Regions from separate parts of the Lysobacter cavernae genome, predicted to be linked through region 2. Evidence: riboswitches for the same ligand, from Rfam matches in the RefSeq annotation. Region 2 holds a riboswitch; the other holds the start of a gene.
The links. A riboswitch is a leader RNA that binds a small molecule or an ion and turns the genes downstream of it on or off. The one in region 2 is predicted to bind glycine.
Positions count from the first base shown of each region.

Region 1 (7,208 bases), on a different contig from region 2:
ACAACTGGGCGCTGTGCGACACGCTGAGCTTCGCTTTGTTCGACCGCACGCCGCATGCCTGGCGCAAGGTCGAGCAATGGGCCGGCCGACGCGAGGAGTTCGTCAAACGCACCGCTTTTGCCTTGCTGTGGGGCCTGGCCCTGCACGACAAACAGGCCGGCGACGAGCCGTTCCTCCGGAGCCTGCTGCTTGTCGAACAGGCCGCCAGCGACGATCGTAATTTCGTCAAGAAGGCCGTGAGCATGGCCTTGCGGGCAATCGGCAGGCGCAATCCCGCGCTGCATGCCGCCGCGGGAGTGGTGGCGCAGCGCCTGGCACAGTCGGACAGTACCGCCGCACGCTGGATCGGCAAGGACGCGCTGCGCGACCTTGCAAAACATGCGCCGCGAGGCGACGCCAAAGGGCTGTCCCGCTCGTAGGTATCCACGACGCCCTGCGAGAGGCGCGCGATCCGCAGGGCGACCGAAGTCCTGTGGCTGGCCGCTGCCTGGCCGCCAGCCTTGATAAAATGTCCGCTCAACGACGACGTATCGCCCTGAAATGCGTGGCGAGTCGAGGGTTCGCGTAAGCCGGGTAGGTGGCACGAATCAACAGGTCATCGGGTGCTTCGAACCGGTCGCGGTACTGCTCGGAGAGGTCGATCAGCGCGCGAGTGTTCTCGTAATAGCGCGACGCGGTGCCAGCGTTGCGGCTCAGCGCGTCTATCGCGCCACCGAGGTCTTCGGTGCGGGTCCGTCGCCAATGACGAGGCCAGTCCAGCACCGCACCGCCGTAGTCTTTCAGGAAGTCCTTCTTCAAGTGCGCGTCGAGCGGTAGCAGGAATCTTTGCGGAATCGTCTGCCGTGCGAACGAGGCGCACAGGCTGGCGCCGATCACGGTCTGGCCGCGTTCGAGGGTGGCTGCTTCGATCAGTGGTTCGCCGATAAAAATGCTGCGTTGTCTGTCCAGCAGGGCGGGGCCCATCGCTAACGCGCCGCGGAACGGAAGCCCGACTTCGATGCTGCGACAGATCAGCTCGTTGCAGACGTTGAGCAGGTTGTCGCAGGGGATGGTGGTGTAGAGCCAGCCCTGCGCCGGGTCCTGGGCGAGCGCGTCGCGTTCTTCCTCGGTCTTTCCCCGCGCCTCGGGCCAGACTGCAGGCGCCCAGACGACGATCGAGTCGCTGGCATAGGCGCCGGCGATCTGGTTGAGGATGAAAATGTCGCCATCGCAGGTCCAGTAGGCGGACTCCTTGAAGCTCAGGTCGCCGAACAGGCTGGCCGTGTTGGCATTGAACCTGTCGACGGTGGCGATGAGCGACAGGTACCTGTCTTCGATATCGGACAAGCCGCGTGTCTCGAACTTCTTCTTGAAGCCCAGGATGTCGAAGAAGGCTACGGCGTACTGGTGGTGCATGCCCGCTTCCCTTGCGCGGCGACCGGCATCGATCCGGACCATCCGGTTACTTGTAGCGCAGGCGGTTAGAGCGCGGCCTCGAATCCGGGCCACAGTCACTTCGGCCGACAGGCATGGCCGTGGTTTCGACTAAAGTACGCATCCCCACGTTCGACCCACGGTATCGCCATGTCCACGATCCCCGCCTGCCCGCAATGCAGCCTGGAAAACACCTACGCTGATGGTGACCGCTACATCTGCGCGGACTGCGGCTACGAATGGCCGATCGTCGCTGAAACCAGCGACGCCGCCGGTGTGGTGGTGCGCGACAGCAACGGCAATGTTCTGGCTGACGGCGATACGGTAGTGGTGATCAAGGACCTGAAGGTGAAGGGGTCGTCGATTCCACTCAAGCAGGGCGCCGTGATCAGGAACATCCGCCTGGTCGAGGACGATGCCGAGCACATTGAAGGCAACTCGGAGAAGATCAAGGGGCTGGTGCTCAAGACCTGCTTCCTGCGCAAGGCCTGAGAACACCACCCCACTTTCGCGGTTCGGGCATGAATCTGGCGCTGTTCGATTTCGACGGAACGATTACCTACGGCGATACGTTCTCGGTGTTCGTGCGCGACACCGTGTCGCCGGGCCGGCTCGTGGCGGGCCAGTTGCTGCTCGCCCCGCTGATCGCCGGGTACAAGCTCGGGGTGGTTTCCGGCAGCCTGCTGCGTACCCGTGTCACCGGCTTCGGCTTCCGGGGGTTGCGCGAGGACGACATCCGGCGAGCCGGTATCCGTTATGCCCGCGAGGTGTTGCACGGCGTGGTCCGGCCACAGGCGCTGGAGCGGATCCTATGGCACAAGGCGCAAGGCGACGTCGTGGTCGTCGTATCGGCGTCCCTGGACATGTATCTGACTCACTGGTGCCGGCATCATGGACTGGACCTGATCTGCAACGAGCTTGAATCGCGCGACGGCGTGTTGACCGGACGCTACCGCCATGGCGATTGCCACAGCGACGAGAAGGCCCGGCGGATCCTCGCCAGGTATGACGTCAGTGATTTCCCGACGGTCTATGCTTACGGCGACACCCGCGAAGACTTGGCAATGCTGGATCTCGCACACAAGAAGTACTTTCGCTGGAGGGAAGTCGTCGATTGACAGGAAGCCCGGGATGTCGGGTCGTCGTGTCCGTCACGGCGCAGTAACGCGGAGCCTTCAAAAGTAAGTCGCGCGGCACGTGGGCTGCCGTCAGGAGATTGAGATGAGCCAATACCGGATCGCCGTGGTCGTCGGCAGTCTTCGCCGCGATTCGTTCAACCAGCAACTGGCGAATGCGCTGGTCAAGCTGGCGCCGCAGGACTTCAGTTTGACGCGCCTGGAGATCGGCGATCTGCCGCTCTACAACCAGGACGACGATGGCCAACAGGCGCAGGCCGTGAAGCGGCTCAAGCAAGAGGTTTCGTCGGCGCAGGGCGTGTTGTTTGTCACGCCCGAGTACAACCGCTCGGTGCCGGGTGTGCTGAAGAACGCGATCGACCACGCCTCACGGCCCTACGGTCAGAGCGCATGGGCGGGCAAGCCTGCGGGGGTGATCGGCATCTCGGTCGGCTCGATCGGTACGGCGCTGGCGCAGCAGCATCTGCGCAACATCCTGGCCTATCTGGATATGCCGACCCTGGGGCAGCCGGAGGCTTTCCTCCAGGCCAAGGAAGGGCTGTTCAATCCGGACGGCGGCATCGGCGAAGGCAGCCGCAAGTTCCTGCAGGACTGGATGGACCGCTATGTCGCATGGGTGAAGAAGCACACCGACTGATTGGCGGGTATTTGTGGACAATGGGCAATGCCACTTGCGCCGGCGAGGCCGATGAACCCATGACCGCTCCCGTCCCGTTGACGTTGCCGGATCCGCAGCGCATCGCGCTGGAAGCAGCCTATGCCACGCCGCCGCGTGCGTACCACAACTTCCAGCATGTGCAGGAAGTACTGCGCCATTACGACGTCGTGGCCGAGGGCCCGGGCTGGCTGCAGCCGGCCGAGGCTTATCTGGCCGTCCTGTATCACGACGCCATCTACGAGGCGGGCAAGCGCGACAACGAGGCGCGTTCGGCGCAACTCGCGCGTGAGCACCTGGCCCACTGGGCGTCGCCGCAGGACGTGGATGCGGAACGGGTAGCCGCGCTGATTGAATTGACCGCTCGCCACGGCAGTTTGGCGCCAGGCGATGTCGACCGCGATGCGGCGCTGTTTCTCGACTGCGACATGGCCATCCTTGGCGCCGAACCGGCGCTGTTCGATGCCTACGACCGCGGCATCGCCGCCGAGTACCGCGGGCATGTGCCGGCGTGGCTGTTCAAGCTCAATCGGCGACGCTTCCTCAAGGGCCTGCTGGCGCGCGAACGCATCTACCTCAGCGATTTCTTCCATGCGCGCTGTGATGCGCAGGCCCGCCGCAACCTGCGCCGTGCGGTTACGGAGAAGCGTTAGCGACGTGTAATGGCGTGGTTTGTTTACGGTCTGCCTGTCTGCGTAGCTGGCCTTGATCGGCTGCGCTGATCGCCACCAGGTGCCGTTACTTCAAGGGCAGGCAGATGGCGGTGCGCCACTCGGCCGGCGGCAGCGAGCCGGGATCGTTGAGGTACTCCTCGAACACCGGCGCGTTGCCCGCTTCTTCAAAACTGTTGGGCAACCACTGGCAGAACAGCCAGTCGTAGGCGCGGTCCAGCTCGGTGTAGGGACCGGTATGCACGACCACGGCATGGCGGCCACCGGCGATCTCGAGCCAGCGCATGCCATCAGCGAGCGGGGTGTCGGCTGGTAGGGCCAGGCAGGCATCAGAACGCAGCTCGTCCTTGGGCGTGGCCGCGGGGACGTCGTAATAAATGCCGAAGCTGCGCGTGCCGGGCTGCAGCAGGTCGCGCTCGCCGGCCCAGGCCATCAGGCGGCCGAAGGTCTCGCCAATCTGCATGTAGTCGCCCTGATGTGGCAAGGCAACGACACGGGTCGGGACGAAGGTGTTGATCTGTGCGCTGTACATGGACGGTTCCTGTGACGACGGGGTGGCCCTGCCCGGCCCTTCGGCCGGGAGGACGACACGACGCTTGCGGAAGGCTGCGGGCGCGCAGCGGTAGGTATTGGCGAAGGCGCGGCTGAATGCGGAAACGCTGCCGTAACCGGCGTGACGGGCGATGGCGGCGATGCCGCGATCACTGCCGAGCAGTTCGCTGGCGGCGCGGTGCAGGCGCAGCCGACGCACCGTATTGGCCACGGTCTCGCCCATCAGGCCGCTGTAGACGCGGTGGAAGTGATAGGGCGAAAAATGGCCAGCCTCTGCCAGTTGCGCCAGCGTCAGCGGCTGGTCGAGCCGGGTCGAGATGAAGGCGACGACCTTCTCGATGCGGGCGCTGTAGCTGGCCAGGGTGCTGCTGCGGTTCAAGCGTGGCTCCGTTCGCGTCGTGTGCCGACATCCTGGTCACGATGGCTTGATCGAGGTTGCTCAGTTGTCGATACGCAGTCCAGCGGCACCGGTCACGGGTGCTGGTAAACGAACTTCGGCATCTCCCATTCGTAGCGGATCGCCAGCATGCGCAGCGCGAAGCCGCCGCCCAGGCAGGCCAGCACGCAGCGATTCTCGCTGACACCCAACTGCAGCAGGGCGAGGTAGGCGATGCCGGTCAGCATCGACACGATCGCGTACAGCTCTTTCTGGAACACCAGTGGGATCTCGTTGCAGAGTACGTCGCGCAGCACGCCGCCGAAGGCGCCGGTGAGCATGCCGCTGATGACGATGATCGTCGGCGCATGACCGGTGTCGCGCGCGATCGCGCAGCCGATCAGGGAGAAGGCCACCAGGCCGAGCGCGTCCAGCCACAGGAACGCGCGCCGCAGCCGATGCATGCGCGAGGCCAGGACGGTGGCCGCGATCGCGGCGCCGATGGTGTAGGCCAGGTACTCCGGGTGCGCTACCCAGCCCAACGGGTAATGGCCCAGCACGATGTCGCGCAACGAGCCGCCACCGAGCGCGGTGACGCAGGCGATGATAATCACGCCGAACAGGTCCATGCGGCGGCGCCCGGCGGACAGGGCGCCGGTCATGGCTTCGGCGGTGATGGCGACGAGGTAGATGAGATCCAGCAACACGGCAGGCTCCGATGGACAGACAACAGGGCCGCGGCCTGTGCCGGTTCGGAGGTCGTGCCGGGTGCGCGTGCGGGACATGCGCGGGACAGCGACGTCATCGCGCAGACGAAGGACGCACGATGATCGCGCCCGGTGCCGCACGATGTCCCGAAGCCGGTCAGGCCACGGTGCCGCTCCCGCTGTCCTTCTACCTGAGAGTTTGCGCGGCGAAAGCCGCTTGCCCCTTCGGTGGGCCGCGATCGGCCTCTCTCCAGCCCGGCGATGTCGTTGCGCAGTGGATGGGCACGTTGCGGTGCCGGCCTGAGCGATTATGGGAGCCTGCGCCTTCGGCGGGCGCCGGCTGACCGGCGCCACTCTTCTGCGAACGGTGACGATGATAGCGCCCTTGCAGCCCACCGTGGCAGCAGCTTTCTCTAGGGTACGAGCACCGCGCGGCCCTTGATCTTGCCCTCGCGCAGGCGCTGGTAGACCGCGACGGCCTGCTCCAGCGGAAATTTCTCGACCTGCGGATGGATGTGTCCGGCCGTGGCCAGCGCGATCACTTCCATCAGTTCGGTGCGCGAGCCCCAGTACGGAACGGTCACCGCGCAACCGTACGGCGGATTATTGGCGCTGTAGTGCAGCGTGCCGCCGCCGAGGCCGACCACGGTGATGCGGCTGTTGCGCCCGACCACGCGCGCGCACAGGTCGACGGTCGGCTGCGCGCCGACGAAATCCAGTGCCAGGACCGCGCCGCGCGCGCCGGTGATCTTGCCGATGGCGGCGGCCGCGGCATCGCCATCGCGGGTATTCACCGTGTGCTTGACGCCCAGCTCGCGCGCGTGTGCCAGCTTGCTCTCGTCGATGTCGCCGGCGATGACGGTGGCCGCGCACAGTGCGTGCAGGATCTGCACGGCCATGTGGCCGAGGCCGCCGATGCCGATCACCACCACGTGGGTGTCGGGCGTGAGCAGCGGCAGGGCGGCCTTGATCGCGTGGTAGGGCGTGAGGGCGGCGTCGCTCAGGGGCGCGGCGATGGCGGGGTCGAGCGTGCCCAGTGGCACCAGCAGGCGCGGCGAGGGCACCAGCATGTACTCGGCCATGCCGCCGTCCGAGCCGAGACCGCCGCCCATCGTGCCCAGCGAAGCGTGGTTCTCGCAGTAGTTCTCGGCCGAGGTCTGGCAGGTGTGGCAATGCCCGCAGCCCCACGGGCCATAGACCGCGACCGGATCGCCTTCCTTCCAGCCGTCGACGCCCTGGCCGACGCCGGCGATCCAGCCGGCGTTCTCGTGACCGAGGGTGAACGGACCCTTCAAGCCCAGCTCCTCGTCCATGACATGCAGGTCGGAGTGGCAGACGCCGGCACCGCCGATCTTCACCAGGATCTGCCCCGGTCCCGGCTTGGGTTGCGGCAGGTCGACGACCTCGGCGGGCTGGCCGACTGCGATGAAACGCACGGCTTTCATGGCGCACTCCTGCGACGCGAGGGGGCTTGGGCAGTGTGCCGACGCGGCGGTCAGGGCATCGTGAACTTCGCGCGATAAACCATGACCGCCATGCGACATGGCCCGTGCGATTGCACGGCCGTGCCGGTTCAGTACGCCTGCAGTGTCGGTCGCACCACCAGTTCGTTGACATCGACATCGTCCGGCTGGCCGATGGCATAGGCGATCGCGCGCGCGATGGCGTCGGCCGGCAACAGGTCCTTGCGGAAGACCT
Region 1 covers NZ_JBHRXK010000005.1:38,065-45,272, forward strand. Annotated here, with positions in the region: gene ACFOLC_RS11810 (DNA alkylation repair protein) at 1-419, shown strand, start outside; gene ACFOLC_RS11815 (hypothetical protein) at 517-1,437, opposite strand; gene ACFOLC_RS11820 (zinc ribbon domain-containing protein YjdM) at 1,564-1,905, shown strand; gene ACFOLC_RS11825 (HAD family hydrolase) at 1,935-2,531, shown strand; gene ACFOLC_RS11830 (NADPH-dependent FMN reductase) at 2,635-3,186, shown strand; gene ACFOLC_RS11835 (HD domain-containing protein) at 3,246-3,857, shown strand; gene ACFOLC_RS11840 (AraC family transcriptional regulator) at 3,943-4,806, opposite strand; gene ACFOLC_RS11845 (trimeric intracellular cation channel family protein) at 4,899-5,510, opposite strand; glycine riboswitch at 5,682-5,774, opposite strand; gene ACFOLC_RS11850 (NAD(P)-dependent alcohol dehydrogenase) at 5,924-6,955, opposite strand; gene ACFOLC_RS11855 (SDR family oxidoreductase) at 7,084-7,208, opposite strand, start outside.
Region 1: linked by a shared signal. The riboswitch ahead of ACFOLC_RS11845 (trimeric intracellular cation channel family protein) and the one ahead of gcvP (aminomethyl-transferring glycine dehydrogenase) in region 2 are both predicted to bind glycine.

Region 2 (7,208 bases):
CCGAAGATCATCGACACCTGGCTCATCAACCGCTGCGCATCGTCGCCGTGCAGCACGTCACGGATCACCGCACGGCCGACGATCAGGCCGACGCCGGAGGACAGGCCCTGCAGGGCGCGGAACGTCAGCAGCGTCGGCAGGTCTTTCGCCAGCGCACAACCGACCGATGCGGCAGCGAACACGATGAGCCCGCCGAGGATCACCTTGCGGCGGCCAATGGCGTCCGACAGCGGGCCGTGGACAATGCTCATCGCCGCGTAAGCCACCAGGTACACGCTGATGGTCTGCTGCATCGCCAGCTTGTCGGCGCCGAACTGCGCGCCGATCGCCGGGAAGGCCGGAAAGATCGTGTCGATCGAGAACGGCCCGAACATCGCCAGGCCGCCGAGCAGCAGGGCCAGGCGGCGGATGGAGATGGAGAGCGTGGGTGGTTTGGCGGATGTCGACATTATTAGGCCGCGACGGTCAATACGGTACGAAGAGAATCGTCATCCCCGCGTAGGCGGGGATCCATGGACGTTGCCTGGCCTTGACGACCGTGCGTCCTTGGATTCCCGCCTGCGCGGGAATGACGAGCAAAAAAGCAGGGCGGCCACTGCGCAACAGAAGGCCTTGTCAGGTCATGGCACACGCATCGGCAGGCACATCCGGCGGCCCCTTCAACTCCACCAGATTGCCTTCCGGGTCATAGAGATACTGCGACGGCCCTTCGCCTTCGGCGCCGTAGCGCGCACCGAATTCGCCGACGCGCACGCCGTGGGCTTGCAGGTGCGCAAGGATCGCCTCGCGATCGAACGGCTCGGCGCGCAGGCACAGGTGGTCCATGTTGTGCGCCTCCGCCCCCGGTGCCGCGCCGCCGTGGCGGCCGATCTTGCCGTTGACGTCGACCAGGTCGATCAGTGAATGACCGGCACGCAGCTGCACCAGACCGATCCCGTCCTGTCGGCGTTCGACGCGGCAGCCAAGCACGCCGCAGTAAAAGCCAACCATGCCGGCGACATCGCGCACGCGCAGCACGACGTGATCGAGCTGCAGCAACTGGAACGGGGGCGCGCTCATGCCATGCATCCTGCATCGATCCGGGGCGACAAGGATACGCCCCGCACTGGTACGAAACTGCCACAACGCGCCGTCGGCACTGTGCCGGCCTGGGCGATCAGCGCGCTGCCTTGGCCGAAGGGGCTGCAGGGGTCGGCCGCACCTTGTTATGCACGGCCGGTACGGTCGTCAGGCGGCCGATGCTTTCGATCGGCACCGCCTCGGCGACCTTCCGGTCGGGCCACCACAGGAACACGAACGCACTGCTGCTGCCGAGCAGGCGCGCCGCATTGGGCTGCGGCGCGGCATCGCCAGTCAATGTGACCTGCACGCGGGCCCCGGCGCGGTCTTCGCGAATCTGCCCGGCCTTCATGTCGACGTAAGCCGCCGAGGCCGCGACCAAGCCCCATAGCACCGCGAAGACGATGCCGGTTTCGTGGGCCATGCCGAGCCCCTTCCAGCGAAACCCCCGAAAGTTGCTGAAGACCAGCCGCCCCCACCATTTGCGGCGGTACTCCTCCACGCGCTCGGGATGGTCACGGCGATGGGTTTCCGGCCACGACACCAGCAGCGCAATCGCCACTGAGGTGAACAACAGGATCGCGTAGACCGGGTCGCGAAGACCGGCGACCAGGTAATCGCCGGCCTGCATGTATTCGAGGATGGGCAGGTTGAAGCCGCGATAGAACCAATAGCTCGACCACAACCCGATGAAAGACACGAAGACATAGGCCAGGGTCACCATCAGGCTGGGCTCTCGCAGCAGCCGCCGCCCGATCCGGATCACCACGGGAATGCCCGGGCTCCTTGCCGCAGGGGCGCCGGCCGGGGCCGCGGCCGATGCGCCCTCGATCACGGGCGGGCTCGGGTCCGTCTCGACATTCATTGCGTGCCCCCTGATGTGCGCCTCTCGTGCGCTCCATGGTACGGGCCGACCGGCCGAATCTGAATGGCCTCACCGGCTCCTCTCCGCCCCTCAGCCGCAAGCGGCATCGGTCTGGCCTGCGGCTATAATTGCCGGGTCAAGCACGCGGTGGGAGAAGCGGTCGGCCGGCAACGGCATGACCGCTGCCGAAGGCGCAACCGCCCGTAATCGCTCAGGCCCCATAACCGCCGCGTGCCTAACAACTCTGGAGAGACCGGCGGCCTTCATGGCGAACCGGCGCCGAAGGGGCACGAAGCGCGCAGCGAGAGCAATCTCCCTCCCCCCGCGCTTCCAAACTCTCAGGCAAAAGGACAGAGGGGCGCCCTACGTGCGGCACGCACGTCACTTTTGGACGCTCCAGCCATGACCAATGCCACGCCTTCCCTGCGCGCTCTCGAGCACCACGACGCTTTCATCGAGCGCCACATCGGCCCCAACGACGCCGAAGTCGCGCAGATGCTGCGCACGGTCGGTTACGACTCGCTGGAGGCGATGACCGACGCCATCGTCCCCGGCAGCATCAAGTCGGCCGCGCCGCTGGCATTGCCGGCCGCCATGACCGAGGTCGAGGCGCTGGCCAAGATCCGCGTCATCGCCGACAAGAACCAGGTGTTCCGCAGCTTCATCGGCCAGGGCTATTACGGCACCCACACGCCCAACGTGATCCTGCGCAACATCCTCGAGAACCCGGCCTGGTACACCGCCTATACGCCGTACCAGGCGGAGATCTCGCAGGGCCGCATGGAAGCGCTGATCAACTTCCAGACGATGTGCGCCGACCTCACCGGCATGGAGATCGCCAACGCCTCGCTGCTCGACGAGGCCACCGCCGCTGCCGAGGCGATGACCCTGGCCAAGCGATCGGCCAAGTCGAAGTCGAACGTGTTCTTCGCCTCCAATGCAGTGCACCCGCAGACGCTGGAACTGCTGCGCACCCGCGCCGAGCCGCTGGGCATCGAGCTGGTCATCGCCGACGACAGCGAGGCCGCCAGCATCGACAGCTTCGGCGTGCTGCTGCAGTACCCCAACACGTTCGGCCAGCTCTCACTCGGTAACGGCGGCGACTACCAGGCGCTGACCGATTCCGTGCACGCCCGCGGCGGCGTGGTCGCCGTCGCCACCGACCTGCTCGCGCTGACCCTGATCGCCGCGCCCGGCGAATGGGGCGCCGACATCGTCGTCGGCAACACCCAGCGCTTCGGCGTGCCGTTCGGTTTCGGCGGCCCGCACGCGGCCTTCATGGCCTGTCGCGACGCCTACAAGCGCTCGATGCCGGGCCGCCTGATCGGCGTCTCGGTCGATGCCGAAGGCAAGCCGGCCTACCGCCTGACGCTGCAGACGCGCGAGCAGCACATCCGCCGCGAGAAGGCCACCAGCAACATCTGCACCGCACAGGTGCTGTTGGCGGTGATGGCATCGATGTACGCCGTTTACCACGGCCCGGACGGCCTGACCCGCATCGCCCGCCGCACCCACCGCCTGGCCGCGATCCTGGCCGGCGCGCTGCGCCAGGCCGGCGTCACCGTCGGCCCGGACTTCTTCGACACCCTGCACGTGGTCGATGTCGACGCCGACGCCATCCACGCCCAGGCCGTCGCCGCGCGCATCAACCTGCGCCGCATCGACGGCAAGAGCCTGGGCATCAGCCTGGATGAAACCACCACGCGCGAAGACGTGGTCGCCATCGCCGCGCTGTTCGGTGCAACCATCACCGACATCGACGCGCTCGACTCGGCCACGACCGATGCCCTGCCGGCCGGCCTCAAGCGCGCCAGCGCGTTCCTGACCCATCCGGTGTTCAACACCCACCACAGCGAGCACGAGTTGCTGCGCTACATGCGTGCGCTGGCCGACAAGGACCTGGCGATGGATCGCACCATGATCCCGCTGGGCAGCTGCACCATGAAGCTCAACGCCACCGCCGAGATGATCCCGGTGACGTGGCCGGAGTTCGGCAACATCCATCCGCTGGCGCCGGCCGCGCAGGCGACGGGCTACAAGGAGCTGATCGACGGCCTGGAAGCGATGCTGGTCGAGTGCACCGGCTACGACGCGGTCAGCCTGCAACCCAACTCCGGCGCGCAGGGCGAATACGCCGGCCTGCTCGCGATCCGTGCCTACCATCGCTCGCGCGACGAGGCCCATCGCGACATCTGTCTGATCCCGGAATCGGCGCACGGCACCAACCCGGCCTCGGCGCAGATGTGCGGCATGCAGGTCGTGGTGACCAAGTGCGACGCCAACGGCAACGTCGATGTCGAAGACATCCAGCGCGCGGCTGAAAAGTACAGCGCGCGCCTGGCCGCGCTGATGATCACCTACCCGTCCACGCACGGCGTGTTCGAGGAAGACATCGTCAAGATCTGTGAGATCGTCCATGCCCACGGTGGCCAGGTGTACACCGACGGCGCCAACATGAACGCCCTCGTCGGCGTCGCCAAGCCGGGCAAGTGGGGTTCGGACGTGTCGCACCTCAACCTGCACAAGACCTTCTGCATCCCGCACGGCGGCGGCGGCCCGGGTGTTGGTCCGTGCGCGGTGAAGTCGCACCTGGCGCCGTTCCTGCCGCGCACGCTCGGCGGCGAAGGTGCGGTCGGCATGGTCAGCGCGGCCAGCTTCGGTTCGGCCTCGATCCTGCCGATCAGCTGGATGTACATCACGATGATGGGCAGCGCCGGCCTGCGCCGCGCGACGCAGGTGGCCCTGCTCAACGCCAACTACATCGCCACGCGCCTGGCCCCGCACTACGAGACGCTCTATACGGGCCGCAACGGCCTGGTCGCGCACGAGTGCATCCTCGATCTGCGCCCGCTCAAGGACGCCACCGGCATCGGTGCCGAGGACGTGGCCAAGCGCCTGATCGACTTCGGCTTCCACGCCCCGACGCTGAGCTTCCCGGTCGCCGGCACACTGATGGTGGAGCCGACCGAGAGCGAGTCGCTGCACGAACTCGACCGTTTCATCGACGCGATGATCCAGATCCGCGACGAGATCCGCGCGATCGAGGACGGCAAGCTCGACCGCGAGGACAACCCGCTCAAGCACGCCCCGCACACCGCCACCGCGGTCAGCGCCAGTGAGTGGACCCACGCCTACCCGCGCGAGCTGGCCGCCTTCCCGCTGCCGAGCCTCAAGCAGCAGAAGTACTGGCCGCCGGTCGCCCGCGTCGACAACGTCTATGGCGATAAAAACGTCATGTGCGCCTGCATCCCGGTGGATGCATACAAGGACGACCCCGTCGAGGCGTAAGCACCGCGCGATCGACCCAGAAGAGGCCCCGCGATTGCGGGGCCCTTTTTTTGTCCGTCATCCCGCGTAGGCGGGGGCGATGTGCCGCTGCTTGCGAGCCACTGGTTCGCGCGGCGCTGAGCGCCATCGGGCTATGCCCGGTGGCCAGGGATCGAAGATCCATGGACGTTCGCTCTGCTCGTGAACACCCGTTGCGATCACTCTGCTACTGTCCCTCCCATCCGCCCTCTTCGCAGCGATGACGCATGGACTTCTTGAAGATCATGAAGTCGTTCGAGGAATTCCTCTACGAGGCCGTGACTTGGCTGGTGTTCTTTCCTCGGACCCTGTGGCGGGTGGTCCGCCATCCGCAACGGATGGCGCGCTATGCCGACGACGAACTGGGCGACCCGCTGCGCAGCCAGTTCAGCGACGCGCTCAGTCCACCGCTGTTCCTGGTGCTGGCGGTGCTGTTGGCGCATGCCCTTGAGATCGCCATGCATGCAACGATGCCGGTGACCGTCAACGAACTGTCCCGCACAGTGTTCGGCTCGCAGCAGAACCTGCTGATCTACCGTGCGATCACCTTCGGCATCTGGCCGCTGATCGCTACCGTGTACCTGCTCCACCGCACTCGCACGCCGCTCGACCGCGAGACCATGCGGCGTCCGTTCTACGTGCAGTGCTACCTGGCCGCGCCATTCGCGATCGCCCTGTCCAGCGGCACGGTGTTCGTGCGCCTAAAGGACCCGACGACGCAGTTGGCCGGCCTTTTCATCATGGCGGTGGCCTGCCTCTGGTATGTGTGCGTGCAGGCACACAGGTTCCGCCTGATCCTGCAGCTGCCATGGTGGCGTGCGGTCAGCGCGACCCTGCTGGTGCTGATACTGGGTATGGTGATCAACACCCTGATCGCGGTGGTGCTGCTGTCGCCCGGCTAGGGCATCTGCGGGTCAACAACTTGCTGGCCGTTGCATCACGGACGCGAGCACTCCATGAAAAAGGTTCCGCATTGCGGGCTGTCTTCTGGCGTACATGCATAGCTGCGCTATTGCCTCATTCACTTGCCGGCGACCAGCAACGCGGTTGCGTCAACGTTCTTCACGCCCTTGATCTTCGTGGCGACCGCGACGGCCTTGTCGGCGTGGGCCTTGCTGTCGACCGTGCCCGTCGATCAAGCTCGCAGAAACAAAAGGCTCCGAACAGGAGCCTTTTGTTTCGTGCAGCGGGCCGGATCACCTCAGCCGCGGTTCTTCTTCAGCCACATATCTATTTCCGGCAGCTGCTCGTCACGCACCTTGCGGCGATAGACGATGTTGGCGATTGCCGTGTCGGCAGCGCGGCGCGAACCGGCGGCGATATGCGCATCGGCGTAGGCGGTGATCTTGTCGATCATCGCCGCATCCAGCGAATTTCCAGCCAGCCCCGGGTAGTAGCGGCTCAGCGAGGTGGTGTCGACCTTGGTGTCGACTTGCTCGCGGTGCGCCACGGCGTAGTCGAATGCCAGGTCGGGATGGTGCCAGGCGACCGCCGAGATCATGCGGGCGCTGTTGGTCTCGCCGGGTTCCGCGGTCAGCGCCAGCTCCAACGCGCGTCGCGCCAGCTTCGGGTCTTCCGCCGATGACAGCAGTGCGTAGTACTGGTCCTTCACCAGTGGGGTCTTCTCGGCCTTCGCCGCGGCGTGCAGTCGCTCCCAGGTCGCGGCGTCGGCGTGTGCCGCCACCACGCCCAGGATGGTCTTGCGCAGCGCCGCCGGCATAGCAGCGGCGTCGTTCGCGCTGGCCGCATAACGCCGTTGCGCCTCGGCGACGACCGCGCGGTCGCCCAACGACGACAACGCGTCGATCAGTTGCATGCGCAGGATCGCGACCGGGCCGGCCTCATCGGCCTTCGCCTCCCAACCCACCCGCGCGAATGCCGGCGCCAGCGTAGCCACCGCGAACTTGCGAAACCGGGCCTGGCGCGCGGCATCGCCCCGGTAATAGGCGTCGAGGCCCTGCAGGTTGTCGGCAATGCC
Region 2 covers NZ_JBHRXK010000003.1:366,852-374,059, reverse strand. Annotated here, with positions in the region: gene ACFOLC_RS08870 (multidrug effflux MFS transporter) at 1-449, opposite strand, end outside; gene ACFOLC_RS08865 (VOC family protein) at 616-1,059, opposite strand; gene ACFOLC_RS08860 (hypothetical protein) at 1,157-1,924, opposite strand; glycine riboswitch at 2,159-2,288, shown strand; gene gcvP (aminomethyl-transferring glycine dehydrogenase) at 2,327-5,212, shown strand; gene ACFOLC_RS08850 (hypothetical protein) at 5,458-6,132, shown strand; partial or broken gene ACFOLC_RS08845 (BON domain-containing protein) at 6,252-6,350, opposite strand; gene ACFOLC_RS08840 (M1 family metallopeptidase) at 6,432-7,208, opposite strand, start outside.